Regions from separate parts of the Acidovorax sp. JHL-3 genome, predicted to be linked through region 1. Evidence: predicted binding sites of a transcription regulator. Region 1 holds the regulator's gene; each other region holds the start of a gene.

Region 1 (7,132 bases):
GACGGCATCTGCACCGCCGAAATTGCCAAGCTGGCTGCAGGCGCCAAGACCCTGTCCAACGTGGTGTGCGCTGAAGGTGGTGCATCGCTCGACAAGATGCCCGGCGGCAAGGCGTGGAAAGCCAAGTACGACGCCAAGTACCCAGGTCAGTTCCAAGTCTACAGCCCCTACACCTACGACGCTACTCACCTGATTGTCGACGCCATGAAACGCGCCAATTCCGTGGACCCCAAGGTCTATACCCCCGAATTGCTGAAATCGCAGTTCAAGGGCGTGACCTCGACGATCTCCTTTGAGCCTAACGGAGAAATGAAGAACCCAGCCATCACGTTGTATGTCTACAAGGATGGCAAAAAGACCCCTCTGAACTAAATTGAGAGAGTCGGCGGGCAGCAGCTCTGGATGCTGCCCAACAAAAAGGCTTCCCTCGGGAAGCCTTTTTGTTTAGGCGCTTTAGCAACGTAGGGGGAACGACCAAGCCTCAACGTCGCACTTGCAGCGCACCGGGATTGGCGATATTGGTTGGTGTCCCCTTGATGAAGTTCACCACGTTATCAAAGGCAGCACCGAAATACAGTTCGTAGCTGTCCTGCTCGACATACCCGATGTGGGGCGTGCAGATGCAGTTCTCCAGGCGCAGCAGGGCATGGCCTTGCAGGATGGGTTCACTTTCAAAAACATCCACGGCAGCCAGGCCCGGCCGTCCGCGGTTCAGGGCTGCAATCAGTGCATCGGGCTCAATCAGTTCAGCCCGCGAGGTGTTGACCAGCAGCGCGGTGGGCTTCATGCACGAAAGGTCTTCCAGTGAAATGATGCCGCGGGTCTCGTCATTGAGCCGCAGGTGCAGGGACAGCACATCGCATTGCGAGAAAAACTCTTCCCGATTGGTGGCCGCCTGGTAACCATCGGTCAGGGCTTGGGCGCGGGACGCTTCGCGACCCCAAACGCGCACGTTCATGCCAAACGCGCGGCCATAACCAGCCACCAGTTGACCAATACGGCCATAACCCCAGATTCCCAGCGTTTTTCCGCGCAACACGCTGCCGATGCAGAAGTTGGGAGGCATGGAGGCCGCCTTGAGCCCGGACTGCTGCCACGCGCCGTGTTTGAGGTTGGCAATGTACTGAGGTAACCGTCGCGTGGCCGCCATCACGAGCGCCCAGGTGAGTTCCGCCGGCGCCACAGGCGATCCAACCCCCTCTGCTACCGCAATGCCGCGTTCGGTGCAGGCTGCCACATCGATATGGCTACCTATCTTGCCGGTTTGGGCAATCAGCTTCAGTCGGGGTAGTTTCTCGACCAGCTGGCGCGTGATCTGGGTGCGTTCACGCACAAGCACGATGATGTCGGCATCCTTCAGGCGCACGGCCAACTGTCCTTGACCTTTCACCGTGTTGGTGTAAACCTTCGCAGAATAGGGATCAAGTCGGCTTGCGCAGTGGAGTTTGCGCACCGCATCCTGATAGTCATCCAATATCACAATATTCATCCCGACATTGTGCCTTGGCGTGGACTGGTCGAAGCCTGCTCGGGCCAGAAGGCCGCTATCAGAATGCAACGTTTTGTGGCGCTCGCAGTTTCGGATATACGGACACCGGTATCAGTGATGCCATGTATCGCACGCCGCCATGCGCTCCAGCTCGGCGCAGACGTCGGCCATGCGGCCCGCGATGACCATGCGCCCGACCTCTGCGCGGGCTGCTGGGTGCAGCACGCGTACCGGGCGTCGGGTGTTTCGGTGACTGGATGCACCAGGCGCGAAAGTGCCCGACGTCGCACTGTGTACGCGATGTGTGATGTGGCTGCGCGGTACAGACATGCCGACGCTTGCCAGCTGGCGCAACGGAGGTTTCGACCGCCCGGCAATACCGGAGACCGCGCCCGGTAAGGGGCCTTGGCTGCAGACGCTGGCAGTGCTCGCTGTAGGTGCCGCAGCACTGCTCGAAAGCTCGCCACGGCTCGGGTGAAGCCAGTGTGCGAGTGCAGAAAACGATTGAGAAAGCGCAGAGAAAGTGGAGAAGGCAAGACGCATGTGAAAACTCCGTCAATCAGAGGTTGAGCACAGGCAGGATTGCAAAATGGTGCGCGCTCTCAGGGCTGGAAAACCATAAGGTTTTTCCAAACGCCCACCACCTGAGGCACGCAGCAGGTGGAGGAAATTACATGAGCATGGTGTTGCGGATCAGACCCACAGCCAGGCCTTCAATCTCGAAAACCTCTCCGGGTTGGACAACTATGACCGGGTAGTCGGGATTTTCGGGAAGCAACTCGATGGTGCTGGCCGTGCGGCGCAGGCGTTTGACGGTGACATCATCGCCCAGCCTTGCCACCACAATCTGGCCGTTGCGGGCCTCCCGAGTGGACTGAACGGCAAGCAGGTCGCCATCGATGATGCCGGCGTCGCGCATGGACATGCCGCGCACCTTGAGAAGGTAGTCGGGCTTGTGCTGGAACAGGCTGTTTTCCACACTGTAGGTCTGGTCCACATGTTCCTGCGCGAGAATGGGCGAGCCAGCGGCCACGCGACCAATGAGGGGTAGAACCAGCTGCGACAACCCTGGCATGGGCAGACTGAACTGGGTGCCGCGTGCCGCATTGATGGAGCGCACCGTTTCGTTGCGCAAGCGGATACCGCGGGAGGTGCCGCTGACCAACTCGATGACGCCCTTGCGCGCAAGGGCCTGCAAGTGCTCTTCTGCGGCGTTGGCCGACTTGAAGCCCAACTCGGTGGCGATTTCGGCCCGTGTAGGCGGCGCGCCGGTGCGGGAAATAGCCATCTGGATCAGGTCCAGGATTTGTTGCTGGCGGGCGGTGAGCTTGGGATGGTCGAGCATGGCGTTTCCAGTGCGTGCCACAGTGGTGGCGGATAACTGTTTTTTAATCCAGTAACTGTATTTTTCACCAGTTTTTCAAAGGATGCAAGTGCACGGACAAAAAATTGTGGTGCTGGGGACGGGGGGGACCATCGCCGGCACGGCGTCTGCCGCAGACGACAACATCGGCTACACCGCTGCACAGGTGGGGGTCGAGCAGTTGTTGCATGCCGTACCCGGCCTGCAAGCGGCGTCAGGTGGCAGTCTGGTCGCCGAGCAGATTGCGCAGCTGGACAGCAAGGACATGGAGTTCAGTGTGTGGGGCGCGCTTGCACAGCGTTGTGCCAGCGCTCTCGCCGACCCCGACGTGCGCGGCGTTGTTATCACCCACGGCACCGACACGCTGGAAGAGACCGCGTGGTTCTTGCAGTCGGTGCTGGATGCCCATAAGCCGGTGGTACTGACCTGCGCGATGCGACCCGCAACGGCATTGGTGCCCGATGGCCCGCAGAACCTGCTGGATGCCGTTGCCGTGGCAACGACTCCAGGCGCCCGGGGCGTTGTGGTGGTGGCAGCCGGCGCGGTGCACTGCGCTCAGCGTGTCCAGAAAGTGCACCCCTACCGCGTGGATGCGTTCAGCTCAGGCGATGCCGGGCCGTTGGGCTGGGTGGAGGAGGGTGCTGTACGTTTAGTGAAAAATTGGCCTTCAGGCCAATCAAAACAAGCGCTCTTAGCTATGAAAAACATAGCATCTTGTGTGCAATGGCCCCGGGTCGAGGTGGTTCTAAGTTATGCCGGTGCCACCGGTGCTCTGGTGGATTCACTGGTGCGCGATGGTGTGCAGGGCATCGTGGTGGCCGCCACGGGGAACGGAACGATCCACCGTGCACTGGAAGGCGCACTGCTGCGCGCCCAGGCTGCCGGAGTGCGTGTGGTGCGTTCCACGCGCTGCCCGGAGGGCCAGATTTTGCCCAAGCCCGGCGATACGTTTGCGGATTCCCGGGGCTTGTCTGCGGTGAAGGCGCGCATCTCGCTGATGCTGGAACTACTGGCGTAACGGCTTTATGGTTGTGCCGCGGTGGCCGCCAACGCCGCGGTGCATGCAAGGTGCAACATTGGCCGCGCGCTGGCCGCACCGGACAAAGGCCGGTGCGTTACCCCAACGTGGAGCGCTTTAGCTGGACAGTGCCTGCAGGGCGCGTGCAGTGATCTCTTCAACGCTGCCCGTGCCGCTGATGGCGCGGTATTTGGGGGCTGCGCCCGGCTGGGCCTTGGCCCAGTTGCTGTAGTAGTCCACCAGGGGGCGGGTCTGGTCGCTGTACACCTGCAGCCGCTTCTTGACAGTTTCTTCCTTGTCGTCTTCGCGCTGGATCAGTTCCTCTCCTGTCACGTCGTCCTTGCCTGCCACCTTGGGCGGATTGAACTTGACGTGGTAGGTGCGGCCGCTGGCAGGGTGCGAGCGGCGGCCGCTCATGCGCTCAATGATGGCGTCAAACGGCACATCGATCTCCAGCACGTAGTCCAGCTTGACGCCGGCTTCCTTCATGGCGTCGGCTTGCGGAATGGTGCGGGGGAAGCCGTCAAACAGGAAGCCGTTGGCGCAATCTGGTTGCGTGATGCGTTCCTTGACGAGTCCAATGATGATGTCATCGCTGACCAGGGCACCCGAATCCATCACGGCCTTGGCCTGCAAGCCCAGCGGTGTGCCAGCCTTGACCGCTGCGCGCAGCATGTCGCCTGTCGAGATTTGCGGGATGCCGTACTTCTGGCAGATGAACGTGGCTTGCGTGCCCTTTCCGGCGCCTGGAGCGCCCAGCAGAATAAGTCTCATGGAAATCCTCGAAGGTTAGAAATCGGCCGGCACTGCTGGCAGAAGGCGCAGGCGCACGCCCAAGACGCAGTACTCTCTTTGCGTTCAAGGATAGCATGTGAGTGCCTTGCCCTGGCTTACGTCAGCGCACCCCTATCAGGTGGCGACGTGCGTGGTTTCAGGCCAGCAGTGCCCGCACCCGGTTCAGATCGGCGGGGGTGTCCACGCCGGGGCCGGGCGCCTTTGCGGTGATGTGCACGGCGATGCGGTGCCCGTGCCAAAGTGCCCGCAACTGCTCCAGCGCCTCCACCGTCTCGGTGGGTGCCTGGGACAGGCCGGGAAACTGCCGCAGAAAACCCGCGCGATAGCTGTAAATGCCGATATGGCGCAGCGGCGCAAATCCGGTCAGGGCAGCAATGCCGGGCGCGGCCTGTGCCGCTGCCCCTTGCCACCAGGCCTTGCCTGCATGGTCGCGGGCGTGTGGAATCGGCGCACGGCTGAAGTAATGGGCCAGGCCCCGGGCGTCCAGCACCACCTTGACGACGTTGGGGTTCTCATAATCGGCCAGGGTGTCGATGGCATGGGCTGCGGTACCCATGCTCGCCTCGGGCCGCGCGGGCAGCAGGGCCGCCACGGCGTCGATGAGCGCCGGGTCCATCAGGGGTTCGTCGCCCTGCACGTTGACCACCACCGCATCACCGTCCAGCCCAAGCTGCGTGCAGGCTTCTGCCAGCCGGTCGCTGCCGCTGGCGTGGTCGGTGCGCGTGAGCAGGGCCTGCACGCCGTGGGCCTGGCAGGCTTGCAGAATGCGCGGGTCGTCGGCGGCCACCACCACGCGTGTCGCAGCGCTTTGGACGGCGCGGCGGGCCACATGCACCACCATGGGCAGGCCGGCGATGTCGGCCAGGGGCTTGTCGGGCAGGCGGCTCGATGCCATGCGTGCCGGGATCAGCACCGTAAAGCCCGTTGCCGTGGCTGGGCTCACGCCTGCAGCTCCTCGTCGGTCAGGGTGCGCGCCTCGTTTTCCAGCAGCACGGGAATTCCGTCGCGTACGGGATAGGCCAGTCGCGCGCTGCGCGACACCAGTTCCTGGCGCTCGCGGTCGTAGATCAACGGACCTTTGGTGACAGGGCAGACGAGCAGTTCAAGCAGTTTGGAATCCATGACGGCATTTTCCGGAAATCAGGCAGAGGGGGATGATAGCGGCGTGGCCCGCCACGGCGCGAGCCGGCGATCCAGTGCTTTCATGAAGGCGGGATCGATATCCAGCTCCAGTGGCACCGCCATCGCATCGGGGTGCAGTGACCAGAGCTTCACGGCATCCTTTTCAGTGCAAATAAGGACTATTTCCTTATCTGAAGGGCGCTCCCAGCTATTGAAATCATAGTGATCAGGCAGTGCCTCGGCACCCGCCAGTTGCAGCCCTTGCGCCCGCAGCATGGCAAAAAATTCCTCGGGCCGGGCGACGGCGGCGATGGCGTGCACAGGCTGGTGTTGCAGGGATGCCAAAGCAATCTTCTGGCCGTCTGCGCGCAGGGCATGGGGCGCCAGCTTGCGCTGCATCGCAAAACCGGGAGCACGCCCGGCGGGGGGCTTGCCAGCATGCAACACCCAGTCCACGGGGCGGGGCCAGGGCTCGCGCAGGGGGCCGGCGGGCAGCAAAAAGCCATTGCCCACGCCGTCACTGTTGAAAACGCAGATCTCCAGGTCGCGCGCCAGGGCCAGGTGCTGCAGGCCATCGTCACACACCAGCACATCGGTGCCGGGGTGTGCGGCCCGCAGGGCGCGCGCCGCCGCAATGCGCCGGGGCGCCACAAAAACGGGTGCGTGGGTGGCCCGGGCGATCAGCGTAGGTTCGTCGCCCACCTCTGGCGCCGGGCTGTCGGGCAGCACCGCGCGGCAGTCGTGGGTGCTGCGGCCATAGCCGCGCGAAATCACGCCAGGTTGCCAACCCTGCGCTTGCAAATGCCGCACCAGTGCAATCACTACGGGGGTTTTGCCTGCGCCGCCGGCAATCACGTTGCCCACCACGATGACGGGAACGCCTGCATGTTCGCTGCGCAACCAGCGCAGCCGGTACAACCCGCGCCGCAGTGCCACCAGCGCGCCATAAATCAGAGAAATTGGCCACAGGGCCCAGGCCACAGGCCCGCGTGTACGCCAGACACGCGCCATGCCCGTGGGCGGCGGGCTACCGGTAACCGGGGTGACTGTGGTGGGCGGGGAGGGCGGCTGCGGCCCGGCGGCAGCCATGGTGCCTAGCGGCCGTTGCCCGAACGGGCCGATGCCGAGGACTGCGTTGCGAAGGTGATCTGGCTGAGGCCCACGCGCCGCGCGGCCTCCATCACGGTAACGACCGACTGGTGCGGCGCAGTGGCATCTGCACTGATGATGACCACGCTGTCGCGGCCTGCGCCGGCGGCCTGGCCCAGTGCACGGGCCACAGCGTCCACGCCCTTGCCATCCACTGCAGCCTTGTTGACGGCATAGCGTCCGTCGGCCGCCACGG
Region 2 (7,132 bases), 800 kb from region 1:
TCGGTTCCGGGCGCCACGTAACGCACAAAATACAGGCCGTCATTGCGGTTGCGGTCTTCGACGGTGAAGCCCGTGCGGTCAAGGGCCAGGCCCACACGGCGCCACGCGCGATCAAAACCTTCGTCCATCTGCACGACCGGGACGTTGTTGACCGAGGTCATGCGCACGCTCACGGCCTTCAAGGCCGGCGCTGCCACCACGGCCTGGGATTGCTCTTGGGGCACACCGAGCTTGACCATCAGACGGCGCAGGAATTCGGTTTCGAGTTCGGGGTCGGCGGCGCGGGGCTGCCAGACGGTGCTGTCCTTGGACGTGCTGGTGTAAACCTCCACCATGCCGCGGTGGGTGACGTAAATCTCGGTGCCGCCGGCGGCATTGCGCTCCAGGCGCGTGCGGAACTTGTCGCGCTCGCCCGTGGAATACAGCGAATCAAAAACCTTGCCGAGGGTGGCGCGAATCACGTCTTGGGGCAGCTTGGCGCGATTTTCCGCCCAGTCGGTCTCCAGAATGCCCAGGTCAGCCTGGTCGACAACCAGGTTGAAACCGTTCTCCAGCCAGTACTCCCGCACCGGGTCCCACAACTGGTCGGCCGGTCGGTCGATCACCAGCCAGCGCTGGGCGCCGTTGCGTTCGATGCGGACATCGCCGATTTTCGTGGCTGCTGCTCCGGAGGTGGCAGACGATTTGGTGTTCTGGCCAGCCTGGTAGGCTGCGGCAGATACCGCGCTGCCGGGTACCGCATAGCGGTTTTCTCGTGACAGTTGCGTCAGGTCGGGGGGCACCTCCAGTGTGGCCCCCTGGGTGGCGCTTTTGTAGTCGATCTTGTCGTTTTCCAGAACGGAGCAGGCGGAAAGCGCCATGGCAAGGCCCAGCAGGCCCAATCGTGCAGTGTGATTCACGCGGAAATCCTCAGAGTGTCTCGGGTGTCAGGGCGGTCGGGTTAAAGCAGGCCGCTGGCGCGCAGGGCTGCTTCCACGGTGGCTTCGTGGCCCTGGCTCAGGGGTGTCATGGGCAGGCGCATGGTGCCTGCGCACAGACCCATGCGGGCCATGGCCCACTTGACGGGAATCGGGTTGGCTTCAATGAACAGGTTTTTGTGCACCGGCATCAGCTGGAACTGGATGTCCATGGCGCGCCGCACATTTCCGGCAAGCGCCGCAACACACAGTTCGTGCATCAGGCGGGGTGCCACGTTGGCGGTCACGCTGATGTTGCCGTGACCACCGCAGAGCATCAGGGCCACGGCGGTGGGGTCATCGCCCGAATACACGGCGAAGTCCTTGGGCAAATCGCGGATCAGCCACTGGGCGCGCTCGATGTTGCCGGTGGCCTCTTTGATACCGATGATGCCGGGCACCTGCGCCAGGCGCAGCACGGTGTCGTGCAGCATGTCAGCCACCGAGCGGCCAGGCACGTTGTAGAGCACCATGGGCAGGTCGCCCGTGGCCTCGGCAATTGCCTTGAAGTGCTGGTACTGGCCCTCTTGCGTGGGCTTGTTGTAGTAGGGCACGACCTGCAGCTGGCTGTCGGCCCCTACGCCGCGGGCAAACTTGGCCAGCTCGATCGCCTCTGCCGTGGAGTTGGCGCCACAGCCGGCCATGATGGGCACGCGCTTGGCGGCCTGCTCCACGGACACGCGGATGATCTCGCAATGCTCTTCGACGTTGACCGTGGGCGATTCGCCCGTGGTGCCCACCACGCCGATGCAGTCGGTGCCTTCGGCAATGTGCCAGTCGATCAGTTTGCGCAGGGCGGGGTAGTCCACGCTACCGTCCTCGTGCATGGGGGTGACGAGGGCGACGATGCTGCCGGTAAGGGGGACGGAAGGAGAGGTCATGTCCGCAAGTGAAAACGGTAAAAGGGCATTCTAACTAGACCGGAAGGTCCAGACGGTATCGAACGGGCTGGCGTGGGTGCGCGGTTTCGCGCACGGCCGCAATGCGCTGCACGAAACGTGCGGGCGCGTCCACAAAGCCGTCTTCGTACGCAACGGTGCGAAGGGTCGCACAGGCGGCAAGCAACTCGCCGGGTTGCAGCAAAAAATCGGCCCGCGCAGGGCGTCCAACGGTTTCATTGCCGCTTGCAAAGGTTTCATAAATCAGCACACCGCCAGGGGCCACGCTGTCCACCAGAAGGGGCAGCAGCGGGCGCCAGAGGTAGTTGGTGACGATCACCGCGCCAAACTGTCGGCCAGCGAAAGGCCAGGGGCCGTCTTCAATGTCGGCACAGTGAATTTCACCCCAGGCCGCGCACGCCGCCACGGCATCGGCCGAGCGGTCTACGCCCACGGTGGGGTGGCCGTGCTGGTGCATCCAGCGCAGGTGCCTGCCCGCGCCACAGGCCACGTCCAGCGCGGTGCTGCCTGGCGGCGCCAGGGTTGACCAGCGGCGAACCCAGTCGGATGGTGCTTCAGTGCCGTGCATTGAGGAGAATAATTGCTATAAAAATAGTAGCTGCTAGCGCTTGCTTTATAAGCTCTAGAGGCTAAAAAGGCTTAAAAATATCAAAAACATGCCCACATCTGGTCTGCTAGCATGACCATGAACCCCGGCACGGTGTACATCGCAAACACCGCCAGCAAGATCAGCAAGGCGGCCACCCAGCCCAGCAGCCGGGCAAAGCGGGATGTGTGGCGCGGTGTGGGGATGTGCATGGGGCCGTCAAGGGTGTTGGGTTGCCGGACGTTTTTCAGGCGGGCTGCGGCGTGCCGCGCTGGATGGGGGCTTCCTTGACGGGCAGATTCACCAGCCCCGCAAAGATGCCCAGTCCGATCGCGATGTACCACACCACATCGTAGCTGCCCGTGCGGTCATACAGATAGCCGCCCAGCCACACTCCCATGAAGCTGCCCACCTGGTGGCTGAAGAAGACAAAACCTCCCAACATCGACAGGTGCTGCACGCCAAAGATCTGCGCAATCGTGGCATTGGTGGGGGGCACGGTGGACAGCCACAGCGCCCCCATAACGGCAGAAAACACGTACACCGACAGCGGCGACAGCGGTACCAGCAGAAAAACCGAAATCACCACGGCCCGCGCAAAGTAGATGAAGGCAAGGATGTTGCGTTTGGGCATGCGCTGGCCCAGCGTGCCCGCAATGTAGGTGCCAAACACGTTGAACAGCCCGATCAGTGCCAGCGCATAGCTGGCCACCTGGGGCGAGAGCCCGTGGTCGCGCAGGTAGCTGGGCATGTGCACGCCAATGAACACCACCTGGAACCCGCACACAAAATACCCCGCCGTCAGCAGCAGAAAGCTGGGGTAGCGAAACGCCTCACCCAATGCCTGCACAATGGTCTGGTCGCGCCGGGCGGGGGTGGATGCGTGGAACCCGGGCTCGCGCAGTCCGAAGGCCAGCGGAACAATCAGCAGCACCATCAGGGACAGCGCCAGCAGCGCCTGTTGCCAGCCCAAACTGCTGATCAGCCAGCCCTCTACCGGCACCATCAGAAACTGGCCAAACGAGCCGGCCGCCGCCGCCACACCCATAGCCCACGAGCGTCTTTCGGGCGCAATCTGTCGGCCCAGCACGCCGTAGATCACGGCATAGGTGGTTCCGGCCTGGGCCGCGCCAATCAGCACACCCGCCGTGAGTGCAAACAGGGTGGGCGTAGGTGACAGCGCCATGCCAGCCAGCCCAAGGCCATAGAGCACTGCGCCGCCTATCAGCACGCGAAACGCGCCAAACCGGTCGGCCACCATGCCGACAAAAATGCCGATCACGCCCCACGAGAGGTTCTGGATGGCAATCGCCAGGGCAAACGACTGGCGTGTCCAGCCCATCTCCTGGGTGATGGGTTGCAACCACAGCCCGAAGCCGTGGCGGATGCCCATGGACAAGGTCACGATGGCGGCACCGCACGCCAGCACCTGGAACATGGACAATTTTTGGGGATTCGTGTGCATTCAAGGAATGTAGCCAATCCGGCGTGCATTTGCCTGACGCCTGCACGACGCGCGGCTCGCCATCGTGCTGCAGGCTGGGTATTTATCCAGTCCCAACAGCGCTGCGGCACTACAATCCGCCCCATGTCTGCCAAACCGTCATCAGTGTCCGCCAGCGAATATTCCGAGGGTTCCATCCGTGTGCTCAAGGGCTTGGAGCCCGTCAAGCAGCGCCCGGGCATGTACACCCGCACCGACAACCCGCTGCACGTCATTCAGGAAGTGCTGGACAACGCCGCCGACGAGGCACTGGCGGGCTACGGCAAGAAAATCAAGGTCACGCTCCATGCCGACGGCTCGGTCAGTATCGAAGACGACGGGCGCGGCATTCCCTTCGGCCTGCACCCCGAGGAAAAGGCCCCGGTGATCGAACTGGTGTTCACCCGTCTGCACGCGGGCGGCAAGTTCGACAAGGGCAAGGGCGGGGCCTACAGCTTCTCGGGCGGCCTGCACGGTGTGGGCGTGAGCGTGACCAACGCGCTGGCCACCCGGCTGGAAGCCACCAGCTACCGCGAGGGGCAATCGGCCCGGTTGGTGTTCTCGGCGGGCGATGTGATCGAGCCCCTGGTGGCGCGCCCCCTGGAGGCCGGTGAGCGCAAGCAGGGCACCACGGTGCGAGTTTGGCCCGACGCCAAATACTTCGAATCGAGCGCCTTGCCGCTGGGCGACCTCACCCACCTGCTGCGCAGCAAGGCGGTGCTGATGCCGGGCGTGTCGGTCTCGCTGATCAACGAAAAAACACGCGACACCCAGACCTGGCAATACAAGGGCGGCCTGCGCGACTACCTGCAGCAAACGCTCAACGGCGACCCGGTGATACCGCTGTTTGAAGGCGAGGGCTTTGCCGACAGCAGCAACGACAGCTTTGCCGAAGGCGAGGGCGCCTCGTGGTGTGTGGCCTTCACCGAAGACGGCCAGCCCGTGCGCGAAAGCTATGTCAACCTGATCCCCACCAGCGCGGGCGGCACGCACGAAAGCGGCCTGCGCGATGGCCTGTTCAACGCCGTCAAGAGCTTCATCGAGCTGCATTCGCTTCTGCCCAAGGGCGTGAAGCTGATGCCCGAAGACGTGTTTGCGCGCGCCAGCTATGTGCTCTCAGCCAAGGTGCTCGACCCGCAGTTCCAGGGCCAGATCAAGGAGCGCCTGAACTCGCGCGACGCGGTGCGGCTGGTCAGCGGCTTCGTGCGCCCCGCGCTCGAGCTCTGGCTCAACCAGCATGTGGACTACGGCAAAAAGCTGGCCGAACTGGCCATCAAGGCCGCACAGACGCGCCAGAAGGCCGGCCAGAAGGTCGAAAAGCGCAAGGGCTCGGGTGTGGCCGTGCTGCCCGGAAAGCTCACCGATTGCGAAAGCCGCGACATCGCCTACAACGAAGTGTTCCTTGTCGAGGGCGATTCGGCCGGTGGCAGCGCCAAGATGGGCCGCGACAAGGAGAACCAGGCAGTGCTGCCCCTGCGCGGCAAGGTGCTCAACACCTGGGAGGTAGACCGCGACCGGCTGTTTGCCAACAACGAAATCCACGACATTTCGGTGGCCATGGGGGTGGACCCGCACGGCCCCAACGACTCACCCGACCTGTCGGGCCTGCGCTATGGCAAGGTCTGCATCCTCAGTGATGCGGACGTGGACGGCTCCCACATCCAGGTGCTGCTGCTCACGCTTTTCTTTCGCCACTTCCCCAAGCTCATCGAAACCGGCCACATCTATGTGGCGCGCCCGCCGCTGTTCCGGGTGGACGTGCCCGCGCGCGGCAAGAAGCCTGCGGCCAAGATGTATGCGCTGGACGAGGGCGAGCTCACCGCCATCCTCGACAAGTGCGCGAAAGACGGCGTTCCGCGCGAAAAATGCCAGATCAGCCGCTTCAAGGGCCTGGGCGAGATGAACGCCGAGCAGCTGTGGGAGACCACGCTCAACCCCGACACCCGGCGCCTGTTGCCCGTGCAGTTGGGCGGCACCGACTTTGCCGCCACCGAGGTGCTCATCACCAAGCTCATGGGAAAGGGCGAGGCGGCATCCCGGCGCGAGTTGATGGAGCTGCATGGCGACGCGGTGGAAGTGGACATCTGACCGCAGATGCCTGACCGCCCCTTGTCGGTGTTTCACATGCTCACCATTCATCGCCTTTTAGGCCTCTTGCGCTTGCTGGCTGTGCCTTTGCTGCTATTGATAGCGCAGCAGGCAGCGCATGCCGACCTGTGGGCCTTTGTGGACCCGCGTGGTGTGACCCACTTTGCCGCAGAGCAGGTGGATGCGCGCTACGAGCTTTTTTTTCGCGGAACGCAATTCGACTCCTCGCGCGATGCGCCTGCAAGCGATCAGCGCCCTGGGCAGGCGCAGCCTCCCGCGGTGCGCTTGCTGGCATTTTTTGACATTTCGCTCGATTACAAGCGCGTCAAGCACCATTTGCGGGCCTCGGCCAGCCGCCAGGGGGTGGACTACGAGTTGCTGCAGGCCCTGATTGCCACCGAATCGGGATTTGACGCTGGTGCCGTGTCACCCAAAGGAGCTATCGGCCTGATGCAGGTCATGCCTGCGACGGCAGGGCGGTTTGGCGTGGCGGCGGACACCCGCCGGACGGTGGCGCAGAAGCTGTTGGACCCGGCCTTGAATGTGTCTGCCGGCACCCGCTACCTGCGCTATCTGCTCGATCTGTTTCCCGGCCGTCTGGACCTGGCCCTGGCTGCCTACAACGCAGGCGAGGGCGCGGTGCAAAGGGCGGGTAACCGGATCCCGGCCTACAAGGAAACCCAGAACTATGTGCGCACCGTGCTCGGCCTGTATGCCCAGCTCAAGCCGCCAGCGCCTGTGCTGGCGCAGCGTGCGGGCCCCGGCCGTGTGCGCATGGAGCTATCGGGCGGCGCCTTGAACCGGGGCAATCTGCCCGCCACGCGTGTGGCCCCGCCCCAGAACGTGACTGAACCGAACCCGAACGAATGAGCGACCAACCCACTCTCGATTTCACTACCGCCGGCGACGGGGGCGACTCCCTGGATCTGGCCGGTTATGCCCAGCGCGCCTATCTTGAATATGCTTTGTCGGTCGTCAAGGGCCGTGCATTGCCCGACGTGTGCGATGGCCTCAAGCCCGTGCAGCGGCGCATTTTGTATTCGATGGACCGCATGGGCCTGGGCTACAGCGGCCCCACGCGCAGCACGGCGGCCAAGCCCGTCAAGAGTGCCCGCGTGGT
Region 3 (7,132 bases), 2.1 Mb from region 1:
ACCTGCCCGAGATCCTGAAATACACCGGGCTCACACGCCGGCCCATTTTTGTTCCCGCCGTCGGCAATTTCCGCCAGGGCATGCTGGTGCAATTGCCCTTGCACCTTGATCTGTTGCCGGGCCAGCCCAAGGCGGCCGATCTGCACGACGCGCTGGCATCGCACTACGCCCAGAGCAACACGCCCGCGCAGTGGGTAAGCGTGCTGCCGCCCACCGAAGACGGCAAGTTGGAGCCCACCGCGCTCAACGACACCAACAAGCTGGAGTTGCGGGTGTTCGCCAACGAAACCTACCGCCACGCCGTGCTGGTGGCGCGCCTGGATAACCTGGGCAAGGGCGCCAGCGGTGCGGCAGTGCAAAACCTGCAGTTGATGCTGGGTTTGTGAATGGGCAGGCCCTGCGACAGCGGGGCCTGACGCAGCCGACTGGCTTGACTGGCGGTTGAAATGCTTCGTATTTGATAGCTTGCTGCGCTCATGGATAAAGGGCTGAGGGCCTTTTTTATCCAAAATTACCGGCAATCCAGTTCCCTGGCAGTGGCCCCATCTTTCACGTGGGCTCGTCGTCGGGGCTGCCGTCGCGCACCACACGGCGCACCACGTCGCCCGAGAACCCGCGTGCGGCCAGAAAGCGCATTTGCCGCGCACGCTCTTGTGCATCGGTGGCCACACTGCCAAAGCGCTGGCGCCACACGGCCTGGGCACGCTCGTGCTCGGTGGCGCGCAGGCGCTCGGCCGTGGCGCGCACCAGATCATCATCGAGCCCCTTGCTGCGCAGCTCCTGCACCAGGCGCTGCGTGCCCAGGCGCCCAGCGCGGCGGTGCACCAGCGATTCGGCCACGCGGTTGGCGTTGATGAAATCCTTGGCCTGCAGGTCGTCCAGCACGGCGTTGAGGTCGTCGCCCTCCTGCACGTGCCGCGCCAGCTTGGTGGCCAGCTCGGTGCGCGAATGTTCGCGCTGGGACAGCAGCCGCAGCGCGCGGCCCTTGAGGGAGAGGGTGCCAAAGGCCATGGCGATATTTTTGCTATATTATTAATAGCTGCTGGCGCTTATTGGGTAAGCGCCAGCAGCCTATTTGACCTCAAAAAAAAGTAGCCGGTGCGCCTTGCATGAAAGGCGCCCGCTGCCGCTCTTGCTACCGCTCTTACTTGTCTTCCTTCTCACCCTTCTCGGCCTTGGCTGGCTTGGTGGCGGGGGCAGCTTCCAGGGCGGCGGGCAGCAGGGCAATGCCCAGGCTTTCGCGCACCTTGTTTTCGATCTCGCGGGCGAGGTCGGGGTTCTCGCGCAGGAACTCGCGGGCGTTGTCGCGGCCCTGGCCGATTTTCTCGCCGTTGTAGGCATACCAGGCACCGGCTTTTTCAACGATCTTGGCGTTCACGCCCATGTCGATGATCTCGCCTTCGCGGCTGATGCCTTCGCCAAACAGGATGTCGAACTCGGCCGTCTTGAACGGGGGCGACACCTTGTTCTTGACCACCTTGACCTTGGTTTCGTTGCCGATGGCTTCGTCACCCTTCTTGATGGTGCCGGTGCGGCGAATGTCCAGGCGCACCGAGGCGTAGAACTTGAGCGCATTGCCGCCGGTGGTCGTCTCGGGGCTGCCGAACATCACGCCAATCTTCATGCGGATCTGGTTGATGAAGATGACCATGCAGTTGGTCTTTTTGATGGTGGAGGTGAGCTTGCGCAGCGCCTGGCTCATCAGGCGGGCCTGCAGGCCGGGCAGGCTGTCGCCCATTTCGCCTTCGATTTCGGCCTTGGGGGTGAGGGCGGCCACCGAGTCGATGACGATCAGGTCCACGGCGCCCGAGCGCACCAGGCTGTCCACGATTTCGAGCGCCTGCTCGCCGGTGTCTGGCTGGCTGATGAGCAGGTCGGAGAGCTGCACGCCGAGTTTCTGGGCGTATTGCACATCCAGGGCGTGCTCGGCATCGACAAATGCGCAGGTGCCGCCCTGCTTTTGCATCTCGGCAATCACCTGCAGCGTGAGCGTGGTCTTGCCCGACGATTCCGGACCATAGATTTCGACCACCCGGCCACGCGGCAGGCCGCCCACGCCCAGGGCGACATCCAGGCCCAGCGAACCGGTGGAGACGACCTGGATGTCCTCGATCACCTCGCCCTCGCCCAGGCGCATGATGGTGCCCTTGCCAAACTGCTTCTCGATCTGGGCGAGCGCGGCGGCCAGGGCCTTGGCCTTTTCGGTGTTCACTGGCAATGCGGGGTTGGTGCCTTTGACTGCGACGTCCATGAGAAACTCCTTGAAAAACAACAGGTTGGATGCTGGCATCGCTCTGCGGTTAATCACAGGCTGGATGCTTGAACAGTAGTTTATGCGAGCAATGGAATCGAGATAAAGCAATTTTTAGTCAGTTTGCCTGACAATGCGGCATGGATGATTTTTCACCCGCGCCCCTCTCCATCACGCTCCCCATCCCGGCCATTTCGGCGCCCGACGACCGCTGGCGCCAGACCCACCTGGGTCGCCTGATGGGCAGTGCGCTGCGCCGCTTCGATGCCCGGGTGCTGCAGCTCATGGCGCGCAATGTCGAGGTGCCGCTGGCGCTGTCCAACCTGGCGGCGCGCGATCAGGTCACGGCAGCCCATGTGCACATCACCCGGCACTTGGCATTGCAGGGCGACCGGCTGACCGACCTGGCCCAGCGCGCAGGCATGACCAAGCAGGCCATGGCCAACCTGGTGGACCAGTGCGAGGCCTGGGGCCTGGTCACGCGCGCGGCCGACCCGCTGGATGCGCGCGCGCGGCGCGTGTGCTTTACGCCCACGGGCCTGGCCTGGCTGCAGGCGTTTCGCGACGCCGTGGCGCAGGCAGAAGCAGAGTTTCGTGAAGAGGTGGGGCAGGACGTGGCCACGGTGGTGGCCATTGGGCTGGAGGCTTATGCCGGGGCAGCGGGTGGTTGAATCGCCGCTGCTGCGTCCATAGCGTCCACGGGCTCCGCGCAGGCCAGCACCCATTGCCGAAAACACTGCAGCGCATGCAGCTGCATGCGCCCTTCGGGGTAGCAAAGCCAGTAGCCCACATCGCTCTGGTAGCCGCCGCGCCGGGCGGCATCGGCCAGGGGCTCGCGCACCACGCCTGCGGTGATCTCGTCCTGCACCAGGCAGCGCGGCACCAGCGCCAGGCCCATGCCCGCCATCACGGCACGGATCATGGTCTGGAACTGGTCGAACTGCGGCCCGGCCAATGGGTCGATGCTGCCCTGCACGCCGTGCGTTTCGCTCCAACGCAGCCAAGCGTCTGGCACGGTCACATGGCGCAGCAACGTGTGGCGCGCCACGTCGTGCGGGGTGTGAATGGGCCAGTCGGCCACCTTGGCACGCGGGGCGATCAGCGCCACATCGTTGCCCGTGATGTAGTGGGCGTGGGCACCAGGCCAGTGGCCGTCACCGAAGAGGATGGCGCAGTCGAGCTCGGGCCGCTCGAAGTTGTAGCTGTGCACATACGGCACGAAATGCAGCGTGACCTGCGGGTGCTGCAGCTGGAACTGCGGCAGCCGTGGAATGAGCCATTTGGCGCCAAAGGTGGGCAGGCTCGACAGGTGCAGTGCGCCGCCGCCGTCGTCGCTGGTGATGAGCTCCAGTGTGGCAGCTTCCAGTTGCAGCAGCACGGCCTGCACAGCTTTCTCGTAGCGCTCCCCGGCAGGGGTGAGCGCCAGGCGCTTGTGGGTGCGCTCGAACAACAGCACTTCCACCCAGGCTTCCAGGTCCTTGATCTGCTTGCTCACGGCGCTTTGCGTGAGGTGCAACGCTTCGGCAGCGCGTGAAACACCGCCGAACCGGGCCACGGTGGAGAACGCGCGTAGCAGGTGCAAAGGTGGGGCGAGGCGGCGCAATGACATGGCAGGTTGCACTCAATACATTCCAAAATGGAATGTTATCAGGCATATCCGTTGCTTGGTAGAAGGCGTCAGCTTCGGTAACCTCAGTGCATCCCAAAGGAGAATGAACCTATGCAACGTCGTCAACTGCTTGCCTCATTGGCTGCTGTGTCTTTCGTGCCTGGAATGTCTTTTGCCCAGGAAGGCAAGCCATTGCGCATGATCGTGCCTTTCCCGCCGGGGGGCGCTACCGACATCACGGCGCGCACGCTGCAAGACGCTTTGGCCCGCATCCTCAAACAGCCCGTGGTGCTGGAAAACCGCGGCGGCGCGGGTGGCTCCATCGGCATGGCTGAAGTGGCCCGCGCCCCTGCAGACGGCCTGACCATTGGCGTGGCCACGCTGTCCACCCACGGGGTCAACCCCGCCGTGTACAGCAAACTGCCCTACCACCCCACCAAGGATTTCGTGGGCGTGACCGAGATCGTCAAAGCGCCGGGCGTCATCGTGGTCAACCCCAAGGCACTGCCGGTCAAGGACTTTGCCGACCTGGTGAAATACCTCAAGGCCAACCCCGGCAAGGTGTCGTATGCCACGCCGGGCAACGGCACCATCGGCCACATGTGGGGCGAGCTGTTCAAGAGCAGCACCGGCACCTCGATGGTGCACATCCCCTACCGTGGTGCAGGCCCGGCCATCAACGATGTGCTGGCGGGACAGGTGGCGGTGTACTTTGACCAGGTGGCTTCGTCACTGCCGCACATCAATTCTGGCAAGGTCAAGGCGCTGGCCGTTTCGTGGCCCCAGCGGCTGGACGTGCTGCCCGATGTGCCCACCTATGGCGAACTGGGCCATGCTGCCAACAACGATCCGTCGTGGTTTGGCTTGGTGGCACCTGCCGGCACGCCGACTGCGGCGGTGGATCGCATCCAGCAAGCCGTGGCCCAGGCCCTGCAGGAACCCGACGTGCGCGAGCGGCTGGCCAGGCAAGGCTTGTACCCCTCGGGAACGACGCCCAAGGCATTCACAACCCAAATCGCCCGCGAAATCGACAAGATGAAAGGCGTGGCGGCATTCGCCAAGGTCAGCCTCGACTGATTTCAGCAGCGGGCCTGCGGGCCCGACGGCCACAACCGGAAAGACTCAGGGATAACCACAGGGTCTTTCGGGTCTGGGCGGCTAGGCCGGCCGCCCCAAATTGCGCACACTTTGCCTATGCATGCAGCCTTGAAACTGATCAACCACCGCTTCCAGCAACCGGAGCCCGGTGCCACGGGCACGCCCGGCGTTGCCGCGCCCCCCGTCAGCATGGTGTCGCAACAGCCCGGCACCACCCCGCTGGTGCTGGACTCGCCGCACAGCGGCACGTTCTACCCACACGATTTTGGCGCGGTCTGCGATCTGCCCACGCTGCGCCGTGCGGAAGACACCCACGTCGAAAAGATCTACGCCTTTGCCCCCGCATTGGGCGTGGCCTGGGTCGAGGCGCATTTCCCGCGCATCTACCTCGATGCCAACCGCGACACCACCGAGCTCGACACCACGCTGCTCGATGGTGAATGGACCGACCCCATATCGACCGACCCCAAGGTGCTGAGCAAGGTGCGTCTGGGCAAGGGCCTGATCTGGAAGTTCACGGACGAAGGCGAACCCATCTACAACCGCCTGCTCTCGGTGGCCGAGGTGCGTGCGCGCATTGACCGCTGCTGGCGCCCCTACCACGCCGCCGTGGCGCAGGCCATTGACGCGGCCCATGCGCGCCATGGCTACAGCATCCACATCAACTGCCATTCGATGCCCGCCGTGGCCGCCAGCCATGCCACCGAGTTTCCGGGCATGGTGCATGCCGACTTCGTGGTGGGCGACCGCGATGGCAGCACCGCCAGCCCGGCGCTGTCGGCCCTGATCTGCGAGCACCTGCGCGGCTGTGGCTACAGCGTGGAATACAACCACCCCTACAAGGGCGTGGAGCTGGTGCGCCGCTACGGCAACCCGGCGCAGCACCGCCACAGCATCCAGGTCGAGATCAACCGCAAGCTCTACATGGACGAAACCACCCTGGAGCAGCACCCCGAGGGCATGGCCCGCCTGCAGGCCGACCTGCAGGCGCTGGTGCACAAGCTGCTGGTGACCGACCCACGCTGAAGGGCCTTGGCTGCGCCGGGGTGGGCCCTCCACCCCCGCCCTCGCTGCAAAGCGCCTGCACTGCGGCGCGGCGCCGCCTAAAATCGTGGCACAGGCGCGGCACCAGACCGCCGCCTCCCACCAGGAGACTCCCGCATGCGCATTCTTATTGCCGAAGACGACCAGGTGCTGGCCGATGGCCTGCTGCGCACGCTGCGCGCCTCGGGGGCGGTGGTGGACCATGTGGCCAGCGGCAGCGAAGCCGATGCCGCCCTGCTGACCAACAACGAGTTCGACCTGCTCATCCTGGACCTGGGCCTGCCCAAGATGCACGGCCTGGAGGTGCTCAAGCGCCTGCGCAGCCGGGGAACGGCCCTTCCGGTGCTCATCCTCACCGCCGCCGACAGCGTGGAAGAGCGCGTGAAGGGCCTGGACTACGGCGCCGACGACTACATGGCCAAGCCGTTTTCACTGCAAGAGCTAGAAGCCCGTGTGCGCGCCCTCACGCGCCGGGGCATGGGCGGCACCAGCAGCGCCATCAAGCACGGCCCGCTGGTGTACGACCAGGCCGGCCGCGTGGCCACCATCGACGGCAAGATGGTCGAGCTATCGGCGCGCGAGCTGGGGCTGCTCGAAGTGCTGCTGCAGCGTGCCGGCCGCCTGGTGAGCAAGGAGCAGCTGGTGGAGCGCCTGTGCGAGTGGGGCGAAGAGGTGAGCAACAACGCCATCGAGGTGTACATCCACCGCCTGCGCAAAAAGATCGAGAAGGGCCCGATCCGCATTGCCACCGTGCGCGGGCTGGGCTACTGCCTGGAAAAAATCCCCGGCTAGCCGCATCCATCCAGGCTGCATTCACTATGAAATTAATAGCTGTTAGCGCTTATCCAATAAGCGCTATAGCCTTATTTCATTACAAACCGGGGGCGCAGTGAAGATTTTCCAGCGCGAGCAGCGCTCGCTGTTCGGCGAGATCCTGGACTGGATGCTCACGCCGCTGCTGCTGCTGTGGCCCGTCAGCCTGGCGCTGACCTGGCTGGTGGCGCAGGGCCTGGCCAACAAGCCGTTTGACCGCGCCCTGGAATACAACGCCCATGCGCTGGCGCAGCTGGTGACGGTGCAGCACAGCAAGGTGCAGTTCAACCTGCCCCAGCCTGCCAGCGAGATCCTGC
Region 4 (7,132 bases), on a different contig from region 1:
CCGCGGCGGTGGCGGCCACGTACGGGTCGGTGAGTGCGGTGACGTTTGTGACGGCCACGCAGTACCTGGATTCGCAGCACATTGCCTACGGCGGCTACATGGCGGCCGCCATGGCATTGATGGAGTCGCCCGCGATTATTTTGGCGGTGATGCTGGCCAATGCGTTGCGCCAGCATCAAGCCACGGCATCGACCGGCACGGTGCCCGCACACCGCGGGCAGCCGGTGATGGCAATGGTCTCTGCGGGCGCAGGTGCGCCGGGCGGTCACAGCATGGGCCATGGCAGTGCGGTCGCAGCGGCATCGCCAGCCCCAAACCTTTCGGTGGGCAAGATCCTTCACGAGTCGTTTACCGATGGCACGCAACTGCTGCTTCTGGGTGCGATGGTGATTGGCCTGGTGACGGGCGACGAGGGCAAGGCCGCAATGCAGCCTTTTTCGGGGGACCTGTTCAAAGGCATGTTGTGCCTGTTTTTGCTGGACATGGGGCTGAACACCGCGCGCAGCCTGCCTGCGGTGCGCCATCAGTCGCCCTGGCTGCTGGCGTATGCCGTCGTGGGACCACTGGTGCACGCCAGCCTGGCGCTGGTGCTGGCGTGGTGGCTGCAGGTGCCTGCGGGCGATGCAACGCTCTTGATGGTGCTGGCCGCCAGCGCCTCCTACATCGCCGTGCCTGCAGTGGTGCGCTATGCCATCCCCGAAGCGCAACCATCGCTGTATGTGAGCCTGTCACTGGGGGTGACGTTTCCATTGAACATCGTGCTGGGTATTCCGCTTTACACGCAGGTGGTGCAGTGGGCCTGGGTGGGTTGAGGCCGGCAATGCGCACCCTGCCCGGTCACTCTTTGCAGCCAATGCCTGCCTCTGCGCGTTGATTGCGCCTCTAGATCAATCGTGCCCAGGCGCGACGCCGCAGCCTAAAACAAACTCCCCTGCCCTTGCGCCAGCCCGGGTCTGAACTGGGTGAGGTCCAGCTCCACCCGCTCGCGGTTCAGCCCCAGCCGGCGGCAGGTGGTGGCAAACCGCTGGCGCAACAGATCGGCCCACAGGCCGGCCCCTTTCATGCGCGACACATAGCTGCTGTCGTAGGTCTTGCCTGCGGCGCGGGCCGCGGGGCCCAGCTGGTGCAGGTCCTGGATGCGCGCCATCACACGCGCGGCGCGGTCGGGGTAATGCAGCGCCAGCCACTCGCGAAACAGCGCATCCAGCTCCCAGGGCAGCCGGATGACTGTGTAGAAAGCGCTGCGCGCACCGGCATCGTGTGCGGCTGCCAGCACCTGCTCCATGTCTTCGGTGATGAAAGGGATCTGCGGCGCCACGCTCACACCCACGGGCACGCCCGCATCGGCCAGCGCACGGATGGTGCGCAGGCGCCGGTGCGGCGCGGCTGCGCGCGGCTCCATGCGGCGGGCCAGCGCGGCATCGAGCGTGGTGATGGTCACATACACCGCCGCCAGGCGCTGCGCCGCCAGTGGCGCCAGCAGGTCGAGGTCGCGCTCCACCCCGCTGCTTTTGGTGATGAGCGAAAACGGATGCCGCGCATCACGCAGCACCTCGATCACGCCCCGCGTGAGGCGTAACTCGCGCTCCACCGGCTGGTAGCAATCGGTGGCCGAGCCGACGTTCAGCGTGCGCGGCACATGGCCGGGGCGCGCCAGTTCGGCGCGCAACACCTCGCCGATGTTGTGCTTGGCAATAATCTGCGTCTCGAAATCGAGCCCCGGCGACAGGTTCAGATAGCTGTGCGTGGGGCGGGCATAGCAATAGACACAGCCATGCTCGCAACCGCGGTAGGGGTTTACCGAGTGCTCAAAGAAGATGTCGGGGGAATCGTTGGCGCACAGCGCGCTGCGGGCGGTTTCCCGGTGCACCCGGGTGGGCTGCGACGTGGCCTGCGCCTCGCCATCCCAAGGAAAATCCCAGCCATCGTCCACCACCGTGCGCGAGTCCTTTGCAAACCGGTGCGGCATGGCCGTGACGGCACCCCGGCCGCGAATGGCGTGGATGGGAATGCGCGCTTCGGGCGGCGAGCCGCCGGGCGAATCAGCGGGATCAGCATCGCTTTTCATAACTGTATGAATATACAGTTTTTAAAGCATTTCCGCGAAAACCTCGCCCACCGCTTTGACCACGCGGCACAGTGCGAGATTCACGATCCACTACAGTCCCGCCCTTTACAACTAGCTTTCGAGGTACACGCCATGGCGCGCACACCCCAGATCACCCTGTCCTCCCTGGACCTGGACCGCATTGAAGCACTGCTGGCGGCGATTCCTGCCAGCGTCTTTCCGGGCAAGGCCGACCTGCAGGCAGAGCTGGACCGCGCCGACGTGGTGGCGCCCGAGGAGATTCCGCCCAATGTGGTGACCATGAATTCCACCGTGCAGTTCACGATCGAGGAAACCGGCAAGGAGTTCTGCCTGACGCTGGTGTACCCGCGCGACATGGACGGCAGCGCCGACCGCATCTCGATTTTTGCGCCCGTGGGCAGCGCCTTGCTGGGCCTGGCGGTGGGCGATGAACTGGCATGGCCTGGCCCGGGCGGCAAGTCGATGACGGTGCGGGTGAAAAGCATCGTCTACCAACCCGAAAGCGCGGGCGAGCTGCACCGCTGACCGGCACGAGCCACCGCACTTGTGTGAGGCATGGCCATCGACAAGTTGTGTGGGCCTCGTGACCAGTGCTCGCCTTCTCACAGCGCCTGTCAGCCAGGCGGCACCGCACCCCCAAGAAGAATCGACAGGAAGGCCCGAGTGATCAAGTGATCAAATGATCAGGCGATCAGGTTGGTCGTCACGGCCACCAGCATGCCGGTGCCCACCAGCCCGGCCTGCCAGCGCAGCGCCGTGGTCCAGGTCGGTACGTGGCGTTCCACACGCGCGTACAGCTGCTTCCCTGCCAACAGCGACAGGGCAAACGCGGCCAGCATGCCCAGCGCATTCCATTCGGGCGATTGCGGCCAGACATGGCTGACCACCGCATTGACCAGCAGGCACACCGGAAAATGCACCAGAAAAACCGAATACGACATCTGACCAAGCCGCACCAGGGGCGCAAACCCCTGCCACTGCCGCCAGCGGGGTGAGCGCAGTGCCCACGCCAGGGCCAGTGCCGTCACCAGCGCCACGGCAATGCGCGCCCTGAAGTCCAGCGCCAGGGCAGCGATGCCCAGCAGGGTGATGGTGGCCATCCACCCGCCCGCACGCGGGGCCTGCACGGCCCAGCAAGCCATCATGCCGAGCCCATAGGCCCCAAAGAAATACAGGGCCCACATGTCAAGCTGCGGCTCGCGGTTGAACACCAGCAGCGACATCGCCGCGCCCACCACCACCAGCGCACGCCCCAGCCAGGCAGCGTGGCGCACGCGCCCCTCGCCACACATGGCCCGCACCAGCGCGAGCAACAGCACAGAGCCGGCAAAAAGCTGGAAGTCGATGGCGACATACCACACCCCCGCCGACAAGGCCTCTTCGCCCACGATGTCCTGAAGCAGCAGCGCATTGGCCACCAGCTGGCCCAGGTCGGGCGCACCGGGCACCGAGGGATGATCCATCCAGCTGCCCACCAGCGCAGCCACTAACACGGCCAGCAGCAGGGCCACGGAATACGGCACCACCAGCCGCACAAACCGCCGTGTGATCTGCTGCCTGGCGCTGTCAAAACGGGCAAGTCCCTGCGGTGCCAGACTGGCCGCCGCCAGATAGCCACCCAACACCAGAAACACCTGCACGGCCATGCGCCCGTAGTCGTAAAGCCAGGCCATCAACCCCGGCGCCAGCGGCTGCGCGATATCCGACATGGGGCCGTAAAAAGCCAGGTGGTGCCACACGATGGTGGCGCAGGCAACGCCCTTGACCATGTCGATCAGCGGCGTGCGGGATTGGGGAGAAGTCATGCGAACCAATGAAACGATGGCGTGATGCCGACCCGCAGGCGGGGCCATCCAACTTTTGGTGTCTGGGGGCTGGACAACAAAACGGGTGTGTTCTGCGGCACGAGAGGCCCTCGCGCTGCGCAGGGGCACCTGATTCAGCACGCTTGCGAAGCTATTAATTCAATAGCTATCAACGCAATGCTGTCAAGCGCTAGAGCCCCAAAATATCCAGAATTACAGCTTCAACCGCGCTCGCGCGGCTTGGTATTCGCCGCGCAGCTTGTCCACCAGCTCTGCCGTGCTGGTCACCGCATTGATCGCGCCGATGCCCTGGCCGCAGCCCCAGATGTCCTTCCAGGCCTTTTTCGCGTCACCACCAAAATTCATCTTGCTGGGGTCGGACTCGGGCAGATTGTCCGGGTCCATGCCGGCTGCGCGGATCGACGGCGCCAGGTAGTTGCCGTGCACGCCGGTGAAAAGGTTGCTGTAGACGATGTCGTCCGAATTGCCGTCCACGATGGCCTGCTTGTAGGCATCGGAGGCGCGCGCCTCGTGCGTGGCAATGAAGGCCGAGCCGATGTAGCCAAAGTCCGCGCCCATGGCCTGGGCCGCCAGCACGGCATCGCCGCTGGCGATGGAGCCGCTCAGCGCCACCGGGCCGTCGAACCACTGGCGAATCTCCTGAATCAGCGCAAACGGGCTCTTCACGCCCGCATGGCCGCCTGCGCCCGCGGCCACGGCGATCAGGCCATCGGCGCCCTTTTCGATGGCCTTGTGCGCAAACTTGTTGTTGATGATGTCGTGCAGCACGATGCCGCCCCAGGCGTGCACGGCCTGGTTCACGTCTTCGCGTGCGCCCAGGGACGTGATGATGATCGGCACCTTGTATTTGGCGCAGACCTGCATGTCGTGCTCCAGCCGGTCGTTGCTCTTGTGCACGATCTGGTTGATGGCAAAGGGCGCAGCGGGCTTGTCTGGGTTGGCTTTGTTGTAGGCCGCCAGGGTTTCGGTGATTTCAGCCAGCCATTCGTCCAGCAGCTCGGCGGGGCGGGCGTTGAGCGCGGGCATCGAACCCACCACGCCCGCCTTGCACTGCTCGATCACGAGCTTGGGGTTGCTGATGATGAATAGCGGAGATGCGATCACAGGCAGTGACAGGTTCTGCAACACGGGAGGCAGTTTGGACATGGCAACAACTTTCCGAAAAATATGAATCAAATGTGCCTCTAGCGCTTATTGAATAAGCGCTTGCAGCTATCATTTTTATATCAAACAGCCCCCGTGTATCCGGGGTGCGTCACATGGCAGGCAAGCTTCAGAAGGCTTCCAGCGCCAGATCGGTCACGCTGTCGGCGCCTTCAACGATGCTGTCGCGCAGGCCTGGCGCCTTGACCAGGATGTGCTCGGCATAGAACTGCGCCGTGGTGATTTTTGCGCGCAGGAAGGCTGCGTCCTGTCCCTTGGGCAACAGTGCCTCGGCCACCAGCAGGCTGCGCGCCAGCTGCCAGCCCGCCACCAGGTTGCCGGCGAGCATGAGGTAAGGCACGCTGCCCGCAAAAACGGCGTTGGGGCTGGACTTGGCGCCACCGGCAACGAAGTTCACCACATCCAGGAAGGCCTGGCGCGCCGCCGCCAGCCGGCGTGCCACCGCGTTGGCTGCGGGGGTGCCGCTGGCCAGCAGTTCGCCTTCGGTCTTTTCAATCTGCGCGGCGATGGCGCGGGCCGACTGGCCGCCGTCGCGCGCCGTTTTGCGGCCCACCAGGTCATTGGCCTGGATGGCGGTGGTGCCTTCGTAGATGGTCAAAATCTTGGCATCGCGGTAGTACTGCGCCGCACCCGTTTCTTCAATAAAGCCCATGCCGCCGTGCACCTGCACGCCCAGGCTGGTGACTTCCAGGCTCATCTCGGTGCTGTAGCCCTTGACCAGCGGCACCATGAATTCATAGAACGTGGCATTGTCCTTGCGCACCTGGGCATCGGGGTGGTGGTGCGCGGCGTCGTAGGCGGCAGCGGCCGTGCTGGCCATGGCGCGGCAACCCTCGGTGTAGGCGCGCATGGTCATGAGCATGCGGCGCACATCCGGGTGGTGAATGATGGCGGCGCTGGCGTTCATGCTGCCGTCTACGGGGCGGCTCTGCACGCGGTCCTTGGCGTAGCCCACGGCCTTCTGGTAGGCGCGTTCGGCAATCGCAATGCCCTGGACTCCCACGCCAAAGCGCGCGGCGTTCATCATGATGAACATGTATTCGAGGCCACGGTTTTCCTGGCCCACAAGGTAGCCCACGGCACCGCCATGGTCGCCAAACTGCAGCACCGCCGTGGGGCTGGCCTTGATGCCCATCTTGTGCTCGATGCTGACGCAGTGCGCGTCGTTGCGCGCACCCAGGCTGCCGTCCTTGTTGACGAGGAACTTGGGCACGACAAACAGGCTGATGCCCTTGACGCCCTCGGGCGCTCCCGCCACGCGGGCCAGCACGAGGTGCACGATGTTCTCGGCCATGTCGTGCTCACCCCAGGTGATGTAGATCTTGGTGCCGAAAATCTTGTACGTGCCATCGGGCTGCGGGTCGGCCTTGGTGCGCACCAGCGCCAGGTCCGACCCAGCCTGGGGCTCGGTCAGGTTCATGGTGCCGGTCCACTGGCCCGAGATGAGCTTTTCGAGGTAGATCGCCTTGAGCTCGTCGCTGCCTGCGGTCAGCAGCGCCTCGATGGCACCATCGGTCAGCAGCGGGCACAGGGCAAAGCTCATGTTGGCGCTGTTGAGCATCTCCGTGCAGGCCGCGCCAATGGTCTTGGGTAGACCCTGGCCGCCAAAGTCGGCAGGGTGCTGCAGGCCCTGCCAGCCGCCCTCGGTGAGCTGGCGGAAGGCGTCCTTGAAGCCCGGGGTGGCCGTGACCACGCCGTCCTTCCACGAAGACGGGTTCTTGTCGCCCTCGAAGTTCAGTGGAGCCAGCACGCCCTCGGTGAACTTGGCGCACTCTTCCAGCACGGCAGCTGCCGTGTCCAGGCCGGCATCCTCGAAGCCGGGGATTTGTGCGATTTGTTCAATATTGGCAAGGTGCTGCATGTTGAACAGCATGTCCTTGACGGGGGCGGTGTAGCTCATGGGGTTTCTCCGGGGGATGTCAATGTCAAAAAAAAGGCATCGCTTGCGATGCCTTTTTGCGGGCCAGAAGGCGTTACAACGCCTTGACCAGTTCCGGCACGGCCGCAAACAGGTCTGCCTCCAGCCCATAGTCGGCCACGCTGAAGATCGGCG

The links. Region 1 encodes LexA, which represses DNA repair genes until DNA is damaged. Its sites were predicted from a motif close to ACTGTATNNNNATACAGT; they were not measured.
Region 2: the regulator LexA is predicted to act here: its motif matches at 3,980-3,997, upstream of K226_RS0109265 (DNA topoisomerase IV subunit B).
Region 3: the regulator LexA is predicted to act here: its motif matches at 2,311-2,328, upstream of recA (recombinase RecA).
Region 4: the regulator LexA is predicted to act here: its motif matches at 2,070-2,087, upstream of K226_RS0116405 (PA0069 family radical SAM protein).

The regions. Positions count from the first base shown of each region.
Region 1 is NZ_JAFU01000001.1:2,754,154-2,761,285, reverse strand. It holds gene K226_RS0112900 (branched-chain amino acid ABC transporter substrate-binding protein) at 1-372, shown strand, start outside; gene K226_RS0112895 (D-2-hydroxyacid dehydrogenase family protein) at 482-1,489, opposite strand; gene lexA (transcriptional repressor LexA) at 2,160-2,834, opposite strand; gene K226_RS0112885 (asparaginase) at 2,917-3,870, shown strand; gene adk (adenylate kinase) at 3,988-4,644, opposite strand; gene kdsB (3-deoxy-manno-octulosonate cytidylyltransferase) at 4,802-5,608, opposite strand; gene K226_RS0112870 (Trm112 family protein) at 5,605-5,787, opposite strand; gene lpxK (tetraacyldisaccharide 4'-kinase) at 5,806-6,798, opposite strand; gene K226_RS0112860 (biopolymer transporter ExbD) at 6,882-7,132, opposite strand, start outside.
Region 2 is NZ_JAFU01000001.1:1,953,771-1,960,902, forward strand. It holds gene bamC (outer membrane protein assembly factor BamC) at 1-899, opposite strand, end outside; gene dapA (4-hydroxy-tetrahydrodipicolinate synthase) at 941-1,837, opposite strand; gene K226_RS0109250 (bifunctional 2-polyprenyl-6-hydroxyphenol methylase/3-demethylubiquinol 3-O-methyltransferase UbiG) at 1,872-2,423, opposite strand; gene K226_RS20055 (hypothetical protein) at 2,504-2,653, opposite strand; gene K226_RS0109260 (MFS transporter) at 2,689-3,906, opposite strand; gene K226_RS0109265 (DNA topoisomerase IV subunit B) at 4,030-6,012, shown strand; gene K226_RS0109270 (lytic transglycosylase domain-containing protein) at 6,049-6,882, shown strand; gene parC (DNA topoisomerase IV subunit A) at 6,879-7,132, shown strand, end outside.
Region 3 is NZ_JAFU01000001.1:658,250-665,381, forward strand. It holds gene argC (N-acetyl-gamma-glutamyl-phosphate reductase) at 1-386, shown strand, start outside; gene recX (recombination regulator RecX) at 550-1,011, opposite strand; gene recA (recombinase RecA) at 1,145-2,251, opposite strand; gene K226_RS0103015 (MarR family winged helix-turn-helix transcriptional regulator) at 2,392-2,922, shown strand; gene K226_RS0103020 (LysR substrate-binding domain-containing protein) at 2,898-3,860, opposite strand; gene K226_RS0103025 (tripartite tricarboxylate transporter substrate binding protein BugE) at 3,972-4,937, shown strand; gene K226_RS0103030 (N-formylglutamate amidohydrolase) at 5,055-5,984, shown strand; gene K226_RS0103035 (response regulator transcription factor) at 6,120-6,794, shown strand; gene K226_RS0103040 (sensor histidine kinase) at 6,892-7,132, shown strand, end outside.
Region 4 is NZ_JAFU01000004.1:213,242-220,373, forward strand. It holds gene K226_RS0116400 (sodium-dependent bicarbonate transport family permease) at 1-812, shown strand, start outside; gene K226_RS0116405 (PA0069 family radical SAM protein) at 917-2,068, opposite strand; gene rnk (nucleoside diphosphate kinase regulator) at 2,201-2,614, shown strand; gene K226_RS0116415 (acyltransferase) at 2,773-3,894, opposite strand; gene K226_RS0116420 (nitronate monooxygenase family protein) at 4,108-5,061, opposite strand; gene K226_RS0116425 (acyl-CoA dehydrogenase) at 5,189-6,979, opposite strand; gene K226_RS0116430 (electron transfer flavoprotein subunit alpha/FixB family protein) at 7,053-7,132, opposite strand, start outside.